One region of the Corynebacterium bovis DSM 20582 genome, then DNA from elsewhere that is predicted to be linked to it. Evidence: predicted binding sites of a transcription regulator. Region 1 holds the regulator's gene; each other region holds the start of a gene.
The links. Region 1 encodes LexA, which represses DNA repair genes until DNA is damaged. Its sites were predicted from a motif close to CGAACANNTGTTCG; they were not measured.
Positions count from the first base shown of each region.

Region 2: a site for LexA is predicted at 2,842-2,855, ahead of CBOVI_RS06655 (SAV_6107 family HEPN domain-containing protein). Genes of this name have one in related genera too.
Region 3: a site for LexA is predicted at 2,891-2,904, ahead of CBOVI_RS02340 (error-prone DNA polymerase). Genes of this name have one in related genera too.

Region 1 covers NZ_CP047187.1:1,223,371-1,228,653, reverse strand. The annotation lists gene hrpA (ATP-dependent RNA helicase HrpA) at 1-775, shown strand, start outside; gene nrdR (transcriptional regulator NrdR) at 992-1,501, opposite strand; gene CBOVI_RS04855 (LysM peptidoglycan-binding domain-containing protein) at 1,870-2,457, opposite strand; gene lexA (transcriptional repressor LexA) at 2,849-3,598, shown strand; gene CBOVI_RS04845 (phosphoenolpyruvate--protein phosphotransferase) at 3,740-5,283, opposite strand, start outside.
Region 2 covers NZ_CP047187.1:1,641,792-1,647,074, reverse strand. The annotation lists gene CBOVI_RS06670 (polyprenyl synthetase family protein) at 1-891, opposite strand, end outside; gene metF (methylenetetrahydrofolate reductase [NAD(P)H]) at 1,094-2,089, shown strand; gene CBOVI_RS06660 (GNAT family N-acetyltransferase) at 2,146-2,799, opposite strand; gene CBOVI_RS06655 (SAV_6107 family HEPN domain-containing protein) at 3,023-3,433, shown strand; gene CBOVI_RS06650 (DUF3040 domain-containing protein) at 3,623-4,030, shown strand; gene mraZ (division/cell wall cluster transcriptional repressor MraZ) at 4,707-5,138, shown strand.
Region 3 covers NZ_CP047187.1:601,115-606,397, forward strand. The annotation lists gene CBOVI_RS02325 (methionine ABC transporter permease) at 1-543, opposite strand, end outside; gene CBOVI_RS02330 (methionine ABC transporter ATP-binding protein) at 540-1,613, opposite strand; gene CBOVI_RS02335 (MetQ/NlpA family ABC transporter substrate-binding protein) at 1,660-2,565, opposite strand; gene CBOVI_RS02340 (error-prone DNA polymerase) at 2,937-5,283, shown strand, end outside.

The sequences.
Region 1 (5,283 bases):
GCAGGCCTGCCCGGCGGTCGTGGCGACCGGGGACGGGGTGGCGTTGACGGCGTTCCCGACCCCGCAGGCGGCGGCGGCCCAGCAGTTCAAGACGGTGCTGGACATGATGGTGGCGGCGTGCACGGTGTCGACGAACCAGATGGTGAAGGGCCTGCCGCTCCGGCAACGCGTGGCGGTGGAGAACTACCCGTCCGGGGGGCCGGAGGCGCTCATCAGCGACGCGCGGGTGGTGGCGTGCCGGGACCTGCTCGACCGGTTCGGCCCGGTCATCCGGGATCCTGACCGGTGTGCCGAGGCGGTCGACGCGGCGCGGCGTCAGGGGCCGGGTCTGGTCCGGCAGACGGTCGTCGCCGTGGCACCGGCGGTGTTGGCGGTGGCGGACATGACCGACGAGCTCGCCGAGTGGACCGGTGAGCCGATCGAGGACATGCGGGCGCAGCTGCGCTTCTACATGGGCGACCACGCTCTGGCGCGGCACGGGGTGGCGCGGCTGCGTCATGTCCCGCGGTACGTCGAGGCGATGAAGGCCCGACTGGCGATGATGGACTCCGACCCGGAGAAGGAGGAGGACCTCGACGCGGAGGTCCGGGAGGCGATGCGGGAGTACGAGCAGACGATCTCCCGGCTCCCGTCCGCCCGGGCCGCGTCTCCCCAGGTCAAGGACGTCCGGTGGCTCATCGAGGAGCTCCGGGTGGCGTTGTTCGCCCAGCATCTCGGGACGGCGACGACCGCCAGTCTCACCCGCGTGAGGAAGGCGCTGGCGAAGCTCGGGTGACGTCCGGGCCGGGTCCGGCCGGGTGCTCCCCCCTGCCGCGCTGTCGCGTCCTCCCCCCCCCGGGCGGGGCGCGCCGTCGCGTCCTCCCCCGCTGTCCGCGCTGTCGCGTCCTCCCCCGCTGCCCGCACTGTCGCGTCCTCCCCCGCTGCCCGCACTGTCGCGTCCTCCCCCGCTGCCCGCACTGTCGCGTCCTCCCTCCCCCGGCGGGGCGCGGCCCTACTGCCCGGCGCCGGCGTCCGCGTCGTCGGGTACAACGTGGCCGTCGTCCTGGTGGGCGACGGCGCGGTGCGCCCGGAGCGAGAGGATCTCCTGTTCGAAGTCCTCGGCGGTGTGGAAGGACTTGTAGACCGAGGCGAACCGGAGGTAGGCGACCTCGTCGAGCTGGCGGAGGGGGTCGAGGATCGCCAGGCCGATCTCGTGCGCCTCGACCTGGGAGCCGTGGGCCGCGCGGATGGACTGTTCGACCTCGTGGGCGAGCCGCTTCAGCGCGTCGTCCGGGACGTCGCGCCCCTGACAGGCCCGCTGGACACCACGGATCACCTTGTCACGGCTGAACTCCTCGGTCACCCCGTTGCGTTTGGTGACGAGGAGGACCGAGCGTTCGACGGTGGTGAAGCGCGTCCGGCAGGTTGTGCACTCGCGGCGGCGACGGATGGCGACGCCGTCGTCGACCGTCCGGCTGTCCACCACCCGGGAATGCTCCGATCGGCAGGACGGGCAGAGCATGGCTTTCCCTTTCTCCGGACACGTCCGGGGTCTCTCACCGACGGCGTCCGGCCGCGCGCTTCAACGCGCCGGACAGGGCCACGGCCACGGGTGGGCACGGTCTCCCGCTGCCACGCGCCCCCGGTCAGCGAACGGACACCACCGGGCGCGTCACGCCGGTCACCGGTCACGACGCACCGGCCACAATCTTCGAGCATCATAGCAGCTCGACGGCCTTCCCCCGCCCGGCCGAGACCGCGCCCGTCCGGGGCCGGCCGGGCCCGCGGACACCGTCGCCCGCGAGCCCGTCCCCGCCGCCGCACCACACCGCTCCAGGCGAACCTGAGCCCCGTCACCTCGCCGGTGCGCGTGACCCTGTCCCCGTCACCTCACCGGTACACGGGGACGGAGAGCACGGCCCCCTCCCCGGGCGCGGACGACCCCAGACCGTTCATCGAGGCGATGCGCGCCATGACGTCCCCCTCCGGCTGACCGGGCGCGACGTCCCGCGCAATGTCCGCGAGGGTCTCCCCGGGGGCGACGGTCACCGAGGACGTCGCGACCGGACCGTCGGCCTGCGGGGCGTCGCCGACCGCGGGCGAGATCCCGACGGCGAGGACGATCCCGGCCAGCCCGACGAGCAGCGCACCGGGGGACTGTGCCACGGCGAGCGCCCGCGCCCGCAGCCTCCCGCTTCTCGTCTGCAGTCCGAACGTGAGATCCTGCCGGCGACCGACGAGCCGGTGACGGCGCTTGTCGACGAGCCCCGGGACATACCCCCGCCCCTCCCCGTAGGTGTTCGAACGCGGTCGACCGTCCGCGTCCCGGCCCGGATGGACCACCGGCGGGCGCGACGGGACCCCGACGGGCCGCGGCAGCACGCCACCCCGCACCGCCGCCGCGGACACGGCAAGAGGCGACCCCACCCCTGCCCGTCGTCCGGATGCGGTCCTGGTCTGCATGGTTGTGATGGTCATTCGTCACTCCTCCGTCGTCATGGTCGGAACGGTTCACGTCCCCACGGCCTGTGCCGCGGTCGACACCGAGTAGATCACCCGGGCCGGACACCGGGAGCGCGGCAGCACCACCATTCGATCGTCTGTTCGCATTCCGGCGTTCGAACGGGAAGTTAGCACGACGCACACCCCGTGTCCACCCCGTCGGCGATATTTTTCGAACACGTGGATGATGACGTGACGGGGGATGTAGTAGGCTGGTCGCAACCCCGACGGGAAGGGAACCCCGGTGGAGCAGAACGGGGGATGGCACCACCGCCGGTCCGCGCACGCGGATCGACGGGCGCCGCACCACCGACACATGACGTCCCTCCCTCCCAGACGGACCAGCGCAACCGGATAAGGACACCTCATGGCAGAACAGCACTCACCCGCGCCGCGGCGCGGACGTCCCCGCAAGGACGCGTCCGGGTCGACGGACTCGGCGACACTCTCGGAACGGCAGCGTCGCATCCTCGAGGTCATCCGGGACTCGACGATCTTCCGCGGCTACCCGCCGAGCATCCGGGAGATCGCCGAGACGGTCGGCCTCCACTCGACGTCGTCGGTCTCCTACCACCTCCGCGAGCTGGAGCGGAAGGGCTTCCTCCGCCGCGAGGGCAAGAAGCCCCGGGCGGTCGACGTCCGCTCGTTCGAGGGCAGCAGCCACGAGATCTCGAACCACACCAAGCCCGGGCGCAGGCCGGCCCAGCGGCAGTCCCCTGCGCCGGTCGACGAGTCGATGCCCACCCCGGCGTTCGTGCCGGTCGTGGGCCGCATCGCGGCCGGGTCGCCGATCCTCGCGGAGCAGAATGTCGAGGCGCACTTCCCGCTGCCGGAGGAGATCGTCGGTCAGGGCGAGATCTTCCTGCTCCAGGTGGTCGGGGAGTCGATGCGGGACGCAGGCATCCTCAACGGTGACTGGGTCGCCGTCCGTTCGCAGAACGTCGCCGAGTTCGGCGAGTTCGTTGCGGCGATGATCGACGGCGAGGCGACCGTCAAGGAGTTCCAGAAGGACAGCGAGGGGCTGTGGCTGATCCCCCACAACGACCTGTTCGAGCCGATTCCCGCCGAGGATGCGCAGATCATCGGCCGCGTCGTCGCGATCCTGCGCAAGGTCTGACCTGCGCAAGGTCTGACAGGGGGGTCATGCCGACCTCTGGGGTCCGGCCCGCCCGTGAGCACACCGCCCCCGGCGGCGCGGTGAGCGCGCCACCCGCGGCGTCGGGTCGCACCGGGTCGCGGGTCCCGCCCCGGGAGACCCTCAGGCCTGCGCCGCCAGGATCGCGGCGGCGGCCTGCCGGGCCTCGTCCGCCCCGTCGGCGTTGACCGCCGCCGCAGCCGCGGCACGGCACGTGGCGAAGTCGACCTCACCGAGGGCCACGCCCACCGCCCCCAACGCCGGGGCGGCCGCGGAGAGCGACGTCACACCGAGGCCCGTGAGCACGCAGCCCAGGGCGGGATCCGCCGCCGCCTCGCCGCACACCCCGACAGCCGTGCCCGTCGACGCACCGGCCCGGCACGTCTCGTGGATCAGACGCAGCACCGCAGGCTGCCACGGATCAGTCAGGTGCGCCAGGGACGGGGACAACCGGTCCGCCGCCATCGTGTACTGGGTGAGGTCGTTCGTCCCGATCGAGACGAAGTCGAGGTACGGCATCATCCGCTCCGCCATGAGCGCCGCCGCGGGAACCTCGACCATCGCGCCCGGGGTGAGCCCCCGCTCCCGGCAGAGCTCCGCGAACCAGCGGGCCTCCGCCACCGTGGCCACCATCGGCGCCATGACCCACGTCTGGGCGTCCGCCGACCGGTCCGCCCGCACGAGAGCCTCCGCCACGCCGTCCAACTGACGCTCCAGCAGGGCCCGGTTGTTCCGCGCGATCCGCAACCCCCGCACACCGAGCGCCGGGTTCTCCTCCTCCTCGGCGTTGACGAACGGCACCGGCTTGTCCGACCCGGCGTCCAGCGTCCGGATCACGACCTTCCCGTCGGGGAACGCCGACAACACCTCCGCGTACCGGTCGGCCTGCTCGTCGACCGTGGGTTCCGTCGTCGCACTGAGGAACCCGAGCTCCGTGCGGAACAACCCGATGCCCTCGGCGACCGACGCCGCCGCCTCCCGGGCCGCGTGCCCGTCCTGGACGTTCGCGAGCAGCTGCACCCGGTGACCGTCCGACGTCGCCGCCGGGCCGGTCCACGCCGCGACAGCCGCCGCGCGCCGCCGCGACTCCTCCACCTTCTGCACCGCGACCTCCGGGTCGACCCCGGTCGTCACGGCCCCGTCGCCGCCGTCGACGAGCACCGGGACCCCCGGGGCCACGGCGTCGACGGCATGACCCGCCGCCACGATGCACGGCAGGTCGAGCTGCCGCGCGATGATCGCGGTGTGGCTCGTCGCGCCCCCCTTGCGCGTGACGACGGCGTGGATGAGCGCGGTGTCCAACGTCGCGGTGTCCGCCGGTGCGAGGTCGTCGGCGAACAGGACGCTCGGCACGTCGACGTCCGGGATGCCCGGTTCCGGCTCCCCCCGCAGCTCCGCCAGCACCCGGTCCCGCACGTCACACAGGTCCGTCACCCGCTCCGCCATGACGCCGCCGGCCTTGAGGAACAGCTCCACGAAGTCGTCGGTCGCCTGGCGCACGGCGTAGAGGTTCGTCTGACCCCCGCGGACCGACGTGCGGACCTTCCGCGCCCACGCCCGGTCCCGGGCGATCGTGACCGTCGCCGTGAGGACCTCGGCCGCGTGCCCCTGTGCCGCCGCCGCCCGCTCCTCCAGGCGGGAACACACGACGTCCACCGCGCGGGTGA
Region 2 (5,283 bases), 420 kb from region 1:
CAGGGCCCGGGAGACGAGGTACGTGCGCTTCCCGGAGCGCAGGTCGTCCCCGGACGGCTTGCCCGTGACCCCCGGGTCGCCGAACACCCCGAGCATGTCGTCCTGGAGCTGGAACGCGACGCCGATCTCCCGGCCGACCGCCCGGAGCAGCGCGACCGTGGCCTCCGGCGCGCCGACGAGGGCGGCGCCCAGGTGGAGCGGCCGCTCGACGGTGTACGCGGCGGTCTTGTACAGGTTGACCTTGTCCGGGTCGGCGGGGTCCTCGCTGCGCCGGTTCTCCACGGCGATGTCGAGGATCTGCCCGATGATGACCTCCGAGCGCATCGCCCGCCACGGCTCCCGCGCCCGCGCGAGCGCCGCCGGCCCGACGCCGGACCCGGCGAGCATGTCGTCGGCCCAGGCGAAGGCGAGGTCGCCCGTGAGAATCGCCTGGCTCACCCCGTAGTGCTCCGCGGACCCGTGCCACCCGGCCTCCCGGTGCAGGGCGGCGACCCGCCGGTGCACGGTCGGGCGGCCCCGTCGCGAGTCGGAGCGGTCGATGATGTCGTCGTGGATGAGCGCGCAGGCCTGGATGTACTCCAGGGACGCGCACGCGGTGAGGAGCGGGCCGGCCGCCGGGTGGGCGTCGTCGGCCCCACCCCCGTCGAGGGCGAGGCGGACCCCGGCCCACGCGAACGTCGGACGCACCCGCTTGCCGCCGGAGAGCACGAAGTCCTCGAGGATCCCGAGGGTCGCGTCGACCGACGGGTCGATGCCGCCGTAGGTCGCGCGGCGCGCGGCGAGGTCGTCGGTCAGCCGGGACTTCACGACGCCGGCCGTCGCCGCGAGCGGCAGCGTGACGTCCTCGTCGGGGACCGGGCCGGTGGGGCCCGCGTCGGGCATGTCTGACATGGTCGTCGACCCTCCTTCAGGGGTGCCCCGGGTGGAGCCGGTGTGTCGTCGTGGTGGCGGGTGGGGCGGTGGGCGGGAGCTGCGCGCCGCGGACCTGTCCCACGGGGCCATAGTAGTGGGCGACCGGGCACGGACGGACGGTGGACCCGCGGGGGGTCGACGCTCCCGACGACGGCCCCCGGACCGGCTACGATGGGCTGGCATGTGTCAAGAATCACCTGGAGCGACGACGCACCGCCGGAGCCACCAGATCGCCGTCTCGGACACCCTGACCTTCACGACCCCGGGCAGGGTGCCCTTCTCCGTGGAGTTCATGCCGCCGCGGGACGACGCCGCCGAGACCCGGCTCTGGAACGCCGCCGAGGCGTTCCACGATCTCGGGGCCAGCTTCGTGTCCGTCACCTACGGCGCCGGTGGGTCGAGCCGGCGCCGGACGCTGCGGGTCGCCCGGCAGCTCGCGCGGAAGCCGCTGACGACCCTCGTCCACCTCACGCTCGTCGACCACACCCGCGACGAGCTGCGCGCGATCCTGCGGGACTTCGCCGACCAGGGGCTGACGAACCTCCTCGCCCTGCGCGGGGACCCGCCGGGCGACCCGCTCGGGGACTGGGTCCCGACGGACGGTGGGTTGAACTACGCCAGTGAACTCATCGACCTCGTCCGCTCCGAGCCCGGGTGCGAGGACTTCGACATCGGCGTCGCGTCGTTCCCCGAGGGGCACCACCGGGCGCGGGACCTCGAGGAGGACACCCGCCACACGCTCGCGAAACTCCGGGCCGGGGCGCGGTACTCCATCACCCAGATGTTCTTCGACGTCGACCACTACCTCCGCCTGCGCGACCGGCTCGCCGCGGCGGACCCCGAGCACGGCGCGAAGCCCGTGATCCCCGGGCTCATGCCCATCACCTCGCTCCGGTCCGTCCGGCGGCAGATGGAGCTCGCCGGGGCGGCGCTGCCCGCCGAACTCGAGCGGCGGCTCCTGCGGGCCGCGGCGGGGGACGAGGAGGCCAACCGCCCGGCCGTCCGGGAGGTCGGGATCGAGCTGACGACGACGATGGCCGAGCGGCTCATCGCCGAAGGGGTCCCCGACCTGCACTTCATGACGATGAACCACCCGCGGGCCACCCAGGAGGTCCTCCACAACCTCGGCATGGCGCCGGCGTGGGGTCCGCAGTGGGGGCAGGACGCCGTGCGCTGACCGCGCGGTGGCCCGTGCGACCCGGGCGGTGACCGTGCGCCCGGCACGGGAGGGGGTCAGCGGCGGCGGGTCCGGTCCCGGAGGCGCCGCCCGGCGGGGGTGACGACGCCGAGGACGCCGAACCCCCGGTCGTCGCCGGCGAAGTGGAAGTCCCGCAGGACGTCGGTGAACCCGAGGCGACGGTAGAGGTGCCAGGCCGCGTTCGCCTCGTCGGGGACCTCCGGGGTCGACAGCAGCGCCACCGGGGTGGTCAGCCGCTCGAGGAGCCGGGTGAGCATCACGCGTCCGATCCCCAGCCCCTGGGCCCGGGGGTGCACGTGGACCTCGGAGATCTCGGAGTAGTCGCGGAGCAGTGCGCCGGCGTCGCGCGGGCTGTGTCCGCCCGCGGTGAGCCCCCGGTGGACCTCCCGGTACCACCAGGTCGCCCGGTGGCCGCGGAAGGCGAAGGCGACCCCGACGATCCGCTGGGTGCGGTCCGCCGGGTCCGGGTCGGCGGACTCCGGGTGGGCGACGGCGACCTCGCAGGTGAACTGGTGCTGCCGGGCGTTCGTGAGCCACAGGGACCGGCGTTCGTCGAAGTACGCCGTGGGGTAGTCCATCGCCGCGAGGTGGACGGCGATGAGGTCGTCGACGCGCCGGGTGAAGCCCGCGGAGTCGAGCGGGCACACGGACACGGCGGTGCCGGGAGGGGTCGGGGTCACGCGGTCCATCGTGCCAAACGCCGTGGCCCGGCGGTCCGGAACCCCTGAATTCGAACGGATGTTCGAGTGTGGGCGGTGGGGCGGGAGGGGGTGTCCGGTGGTGGTCGTAACGTCCCGGGTACCGGGGGCTCCCCGGAACGGCAGCTCACGGGCGACGGCACCACGGGTGGCGGGCCGGGCGGCGTGGACCGGCGACCGGCGGACGAGACGGAAGAAGGACGGGGTGACGGACATGACGGCACAGGTACGGGTGATGCGGCGGCGGGGGAAGGTCGGACCGGCGGCCTTCCTCGATGAGGCGGAGCGGCTCCTGGAGGCGTCGCGGACCGCGGCGTCGCGGGACGACGCGGTGGTGTTCGCCTACCGTGCGGCGTGCCGGGCCGCCGGGGCGCTCATCGAGTCCGCCCGCGACGGGCGCCGGCGGATGCCGGCGGGCAGCGCGTGGAGCAGGCTGCGCGCCCTCCTGCCGGAGAAGGAGATGTGGGCGCGGCGGTTCGAGGCGCACGCGCGGTTCACGAACCGGGTGGAGCTGGGGCTGGAGCGCGGGCTCGGGGACGAGGCGGTCGCGGAGGTCTACCGGGACGCGTGTCTGCTGGTCGACGACGCCCGGGGTGAGTGCGGGTACCTGCCGGTGGTGGCGTGACGGCAGGGGGTGGGGGACAGCGGTGTGGGCGTCCCGGTCCCGGGGCGGTGACGTGGGGGTAGGATCGGTCCGGTGGCGCGACGGAGGACGGCGGCCGGAACAATTCGGCCGTCCCGTCCGTTGATGCATTACAGGACGGGGACGCACCAGGGTCCCCGCGGAATCCACGACACCGTGGGGAGGTTGGCAGTGGCACTGTCTGAGCAGGAACGTCGCATGCTCGAGGAGATCGAGAATGCGCTGATCGCCGAGGACCCGCGGTTCGGGACGCAGGCCCGTGCGACAGGGGGCGGCGGATTTCACCTGACCGTCCGGGTGGCGGCGGTCATGTTGCTGGGGCTGCTCGCGTTGATCGGGGGAGTGATCCTCGCGCAGAACAACCTCGCGTTCGTCATCCTCAGCGCCGTCGGCTTCCTCGTCATGTTCGGCGGCGGGCTCATGGGCTTCCGTGCGACGTCGGGGGTTGGGGGTACGGCGCCCACCGGGCGTCGGGCGCGCCGGGCCCGTGCTGCGGCGGCGTCGGGGAGCCGGCCGGCCGGCCGGACCGGCGGGCTGTCCGACCGGATGGAGGAGAGCTTCCGCCGCCGCTTCCAGTGATCCGCTGAGGCGACGGGACGACAGGCCCCGGGGTTCACACCCCGGGGCCTGTCGCTGTGTCGGGGGTGTTCGGGGGCGGGGTGTCCGGGACGGGGGAGAGTCGGCCGGGCCGGGTGCCCGGGACGGGGGAGAGTCGGCCGGGGCGGGGTGTCCGGGACGGGGGAGAGTCGGCCGGGGCGGGGTGCCGGTCGGTGGGGCCGGGGTGTCCGGGGACGGCGGGGGTCGACCGTGCTGCGCCGGCCGTTCCCCGCCGTCCCCGCATCCCCCACTTTCCCCCACGGCCCGGTCGCGGAGGCTCCTCGGGCGGCGGTAGCGGCGGGTCCGCGCAGGAACCGTGGCCGGTCTCGGCGTGTGCTGTGAGGGTGCGGCGACCCGGGCCGGGGTGTCGTCAGGGCGGTCACCCCACTCCGTGTCGCCGGGAGTTCGTTGGTCACCGGCTGTTGCGTGCGTCGGGAACGAGACGGCACGCCGAAAGCTGTCGCTTTTGTGGGGGAGAGTGGGGTATTGTGGGGCGCACTGGAGTGCAGGTGGCGGATCGCCAGCGTCACCGCACCCGGAACCGGACTGACAGACCATCCCCGCGGCACCAGCACGGGGCACAACCACAGAGAAGAACCACCACGGCCGGAGCCCCCTCCGGCGCGGGACACGGACCGACGGGGAAGGAGCCGCAGGCGTGTTCTTCGGCACCTTCACCCCGAAGCTCGACGACAAGGGCCGGCTGACGCTGCCCGCGAAGTTCCGTGACGAGCTCTCCGACGGCCTCATGGTCGTCAAGGGACAGGACCACAGCCTCGCGGTGTACCCGCGGGACGAGTTCCTGGTCAGGGCGCGGAACGCGGCGGCGGCGTCGCGGACGAACCCGCGGGCGCGGGCCTTCGTCCGGAACCTCGCGGCCAGCGCGGACGAGCAGACGCCGGACAGCCAGGGCCGGATCACACTGTCCCCGGGGCACCGTGACTACGCGGGACTGCGCAAGGAGTGCGTCGTCACGGGGTCGGTGGACTTCCTCGAGATCTGGGACGCGGACGCCTGGGAGCGGTACCGCACGGAGCACGAGGAGGACTTCTCCGAGGGTGACGACGACGTGCTGAGCGCCTTCCTGTGAGGGGTGTGAGGGGTGTGTGCAGGCCCTCACCTGCGCGGACGACCCGGTTTGATGTACTTCCCCGACATCAAACCGGCCCCGCGCAGGTGAGGCCCTGTCCACACTCCCGGACCCCGGGGCCCGACCGGCCCCGGCGGACCGGAGC
Region 3 (5,283 bases), 620 kb from region 1:
GCCGGCGCCGATGTACCCGGCCATCGCGGTCATGTCGACGATGGCGATGAACATGAACGTGAACCCGAGGATGAGCGGGCCGAGCGCCTCCGGGATGATGACGGTGAAGATGATCCGCAGCGGGGAGGCACCCATCGCCCGCGCGGCCTCGACGACGCCCGGGTCGATGGACACGAGGTTCTGCTCGACGATCCGCGCCGCGCCGAACGAGGCGGCGACGACGATCGCGAACGTCGCGGCGTTGATGCCGATCGTCGTCCCCACCACGACCTTCGTCAACGGGCCGAGGGCGGTGAGCAGGATGATGAACGGGATCGGGCGGATGACGTTGACGAGCACGTTGATCGTCCAGAACGCCGGCCGGTTGGCGAGGATGCCGCCGGAGCGCGTCGTGTACAGGAGGATGCCGAGGATGAGGCCGAACACGCCGCCGGCGACGAGCGCCCACACGGCCATGTACAGGGTCTCGACGATCGAGTCCCGGAAGATGGGGGAGAGGAACTCCCAGTTCGTCTCCTTCGCGAGAATGAGGGTGTCGCTCATCGGATCTCCTCGATGGTCGTCGTGCGGGTCAGGGACGCGGCGAAGTCCTCGATGGCCTGCGTGCCGGCGTCGTCGTGCGGGGTGAGCCGGACGGTCAGGCGGCCGAAGGAGTGGTGCTGCAGGGTCGTCACCCCGCCGTGGACGATGTTCACGCTCACACCCGCGGCGGAGACACGGGACACGGCGTCGAAGAACCCGGCCCCCTCCTGCATCGTCACCGTGAACAGCCGGCCCGTGCCCGCCTGGAGGTCCTCCGCCTCGACGAGGTCGGGGGTGTTGCGCAGGGAGGTGGCGACGAAGTCGGCGGCGACGGACGTCGACGGTGAGGAGAAGACCTCGTACACGGACCCCTCCTCGACGACGCGGCCGCCGGCCATGACGACGACCCGGTCGGCGATGGTGCGCACGACCTCCATCTCGTGGGTGATGACGACGATCGTCACCCCGAGCTCACGGTTGATGCGCCGGAGGAGCTCGAGGACGTCACGCGTCGTCGTCGGGTCGAGGGCGGACGTCGCCTCGTCGGCGAGCAGCAGCGACGGGTCCGTCGCGAGCGCCCGGGCGATGCCGACGCGCTGCTTCTGGCCGCCGGAGAGCTGGTCCGGGTAGGCCTTTCCCCGGTCGCCCAGGCCGACGAAGTCCAGCATCTCCGCGACGCGGCGGCGGCGCTCCGCCCGCCCGACCCCGCGGACCTCCAGGGGGTAGGCGACGTTGCCCTCGACCGTGCGGGAGCTCAGCAGGTTGAACTGCTGGAAGATCATGCCGATGTCGGCGCGCAGGGCGCGCAGCCCGGCCTCCCGGACGGGGACGATGTCCCGCCCGTCGAGGAGGATCTGGCCGGACGTGGGCTTGTCCAGGCCGTTGATCTGCCGGACCAGCGTCGACTTCCCGGCACCGGAGTACCCGATGACCCCGACGATGCTGCCGGAGGGGATGGTGACGCTGACGTCGTCCAGGGCCGTGACCTCCTTCCGGCCCTGGTGGAAGGTCTTCGTGACGTTCCGGAACTCGACGGAGGTGCCGGTGCGGGCGTCCGGTCGGGTCCCGGTGCGGAGTGCTGGTTCGCTCATCATCGTCCTAGAGGTGAGGTCGGGGTCGGGCGGGGGCTCCGGCGCGTCAGTTGCTCTCGGCGCGGAACTTGTCCTCGGTCTCCCGCAGGATCTGCCGGAGCTCCTCGGGGGAGGTGTTCACCTCGACGGCGGTGCCCTGGGAGTCGGCGGACACGGCCTTCTGCACCTCGGGGTCGTGCCAGATCTCGACGAGCTTGGCGATCGTCGGGTCGTCCTTGCGGGCCTCGGTGGTGACGAACACGTTGATGTACGGCTTCGCGGACTCCTGCTTGGGGTCGTCCTTCGCGACGGCGTCGGCGGCGGTGACGCCCGCGGCGCTGAGGAAGTTGTTGTTGATGACCGCGGGGGTGCCGTCGTTGAAGGCGGTGGCGGTCTGCGCGGCGTCGACCGGGACGACGGTGACCTTCGACCGGCCGGTGTCGATGTCGGCCGGGGTCGGGGTGAGCTTGTCCTTGCTCTTCAGGGTGACGAGGCCGGCGGAGGCGAGGACGTTGATGGCCCGGCCCTGGTTGGTCTGGTCGTTCGGGATCGCGACGCGGCCCGCGGCGGCGACGGCGGAGACGGAGCGGTCGCCCTTGGTGTACAGGCCGAGGGGGAAGATCTCCGTCGCGCCGACGGGGACGAGGGTGTCCCCGGACTCCACGTTGTACTTCGCGAGGAACTGGATGTGCTGGAACTGGTTCGTGTCGATGTCGCCCTGGCCCAGCGCGCGGTTGGGCTGGGTGTAGTCGGTGAAGGACTCGATGTCGACCTTCACCCCGGCCTCCTCTGCCTTCTTCTTGAAGACCTGCCACTGGCTCTTGTCCGCCTCGGTGGCGCCGATGCGGATGGGGGTGTCCCCGCCGTCGCCGGGGGTGGTGCCGTCGTCCATGCAGGCGGCGAGGCTGAGGGCCGAGGCGAGGGCGACGACGCCGGCGGTGACGGTGCGGATGAGGGGGCGGCGGTGGGACACGGGCTTTCTCCTGTGTGCGGGGTGTGGGGGACGCGGCACCGTCCGGTGCGTGGCACCGGTGCAGGTGGGCGTGGTATGTGGTCGCTCACGCTAGCACCCGTAAGCAAGGATGGACAACTCTGTCTAGTTGCTGCCCGGCGGGGGTGCGGGGGAGGTGGGGGCGGGGGTGCGGCAGGTGCGTGCGCGGGGCGCGGGGGCGGTGGATCCGACGGTGGATCCGGGGGAGGGGAGGTGCGCGCGCGGGGCGCGGGTGGATGTGGTGTGGTGCGGGGGGCCGGTGGGTGTGGCGTGGGTGTGGTGTGGGTGGGCGGCCGGGTGGATCTCTCGATCACAGGTTCGAATCGCGGGCGGCGGTGGTGTAGGGTGGCGGCATGGCAGGCTTCTCGAACGCTGCCCCGCTCAGGTGGTCGCAGCTGGAACGGATCCTCTCCGGTGAGGGGGCCGGGACCCTCGTTCCCGGTGGGGTCGCGGGTCGCCGGGCGGGGTCCGGCGCGGTGCGGGGTGGTGGGGGTGAGGGGGACGACGTACCCCTCACCCCGGCGGTGACGTGCGCGCATCCGGCGGCGGAGCTCCATGCGGCCGGCTCCTACAGTTTCCTCCGCGGGGCCAGTGACCCGGAGGAGTACGTCGCGGCGGCGGCCGAGCTCGGCGTGACGGTCCTCTGTCTCATGGACCGGGACGGGTTCTACGGCGCCGCCCGCACCGCGGTCGCGGCGGCGGAGGCGGGCGTGGGGACCGTCTTCGGTGTCGAACTGTCGGTCGACGGGACCGGTGACCCGCCGCTGACGGTGATCTGCCGGGGACAGGAAGGCTACCGCAGGGCCTCCCGCGCGGTCACGGCGGCGAAGATGGCCGTCCGGGACAAGGACGGGGCGGTCTACCCGCCGTTGGAGGAGCTCGCCGTGCAGGCGGGGGGGCACTGGACGGTCGTCGTCGACCCCTCCTGGGCAGGGCGGGCGGACCGGCTCGTCGAGCTCTTCGGTGCGGACCGGTGCGTCGTCGAGCTCCGGCAGACGATGGACCCGGCGGACGTGGACGACAACGCCACGCTGCACGCCGTCGCCGGGCGCCTCGGGCTCCGCGAGATCGTGACGGCCCTGCCGACGTGCGCGTCACCGGGGCGGGCGCGGCTCTCCGCCGCGAAGACCGCGCTGCACGTCCGCGAGGACGTCGGGGCGGCCTCCCCGCGGACCCACCCGGCGGGCGGGTCGTGGCTGCGGTCCGGGGAGGAGCTCCTCGCGCTCGCCGGGGACTGCGCGTGGCTGCGGGACGCCGTCGGGGCGACGGTCGCGCTCGCGGAGGAGTGCGCGTTCACCCTCGACCTCGTCGCGCCCGGGCTGCCGCGGCTGCCCGTGCCGGACGGCAGCACGGAGGCCGACCGGCTGCGGGAGCTCACGGAGGCCGGGGCGCGGGAACGCTACGGCACCCGGGAGGACGCGCCGCGGGCGTGGGCCGTCATCGACAGGGAACTCGGGGTCATCGGTGACCTGGGCTTCCCCGGGTACTTCCTCATCGTCCACGACATCGTGCACTTCTGCCACGAGTCCGGGATCCTGTGCCAGGGCCGGGGGTCGGCGGCGAACTCGGCGGTGTGCTTCGCCCTCGGGGTGACGAACGTCGACGCCGTCGCGGCCGGGCTGCTCTTCGAACGGTTCCTCTCCCCGGAGCGGGACGGGCCGCCGGACATCGACCTCGACATCGAGTCCGGGCGGCGGGAGGAGGTCATCCAGTACGTCTACCGGCGGTACGGGCGGGACAACGCCGCGCAGGTCGCCAACGTCATCACCTACCGGCGGAAGGCGGCGCTCCGCGACGCCGGCCGGGCGCTGGGCTACGACCAGGGCCGGATCGACGGCTGGACGCGGGCGCTCGCGGAGGGCGGCGGGCGCGCCGGCCGCGGTGGCCGGGATGGCGGTGCCGGGCGGGATGGCGGTGCCGGTCACGACCCCGGGGCCGTGCCGGAGCAGGTGCTCGCCCTCGCGGACCAGCTGCGGGGGCAACCCCGGCACCTGGGCATCCACTCCGGGGGCATGGTCATCTGCGACCGGCCGATCGCCGACGTCGTCCCCACCGAGTGGGCGCGGATGGAGGACCGGTCCGTCGTCCAGTGGGACAAGGACGACTGCGCCGCCGTCGGCCTGGTGAAGTTCGACCTGCTGGGCCTGGGGATGCTCGAGGTCCTGCACCACGCCGTCGACCTCGTCGAGGAGCACCGTGGACGCCGCGTCGACCTGTGGCGGCTCACCCCGGACGACCCCGGGGTCTACGAGATGCTGTGCCGCGGCGACGCCGTCGGGGTGTTCCAGGTCGAGTCCCGGGCCCAGCTGGCGACGCTCCCGCGCCTCCGCCCGCGGCGGTTCTTCGACCTCGTCGTCGAGGTCGCGCTCATCCGGCCCGGGCCGATCCAGGGCGGGTCCGTGCACCCGTACATCCGGCGGCGCAACGGGAAGGAACCCGTCACCTACGACCACCCGTGCCTCCGCCCCGCGCTGGAGAAGACCCTCGGCGTGCCGCTGTTCCAGGAGCAGCTCATGCAGCTCGTCGTCGACGCCGCCGGGTTCACCCCCGCCGAGGCGGACTCGCTGCGCCGGGCGATGGGCTCCAAACGCTCACCGGAGAAGATGGCCCGGCTGCGCGGCCGGTTCTACGACGGGCTCCGGCGGGAACACGGCATCACCGGGTCGGTCGCCGACGGGCTGTGGGACCGGATCGTCGCCT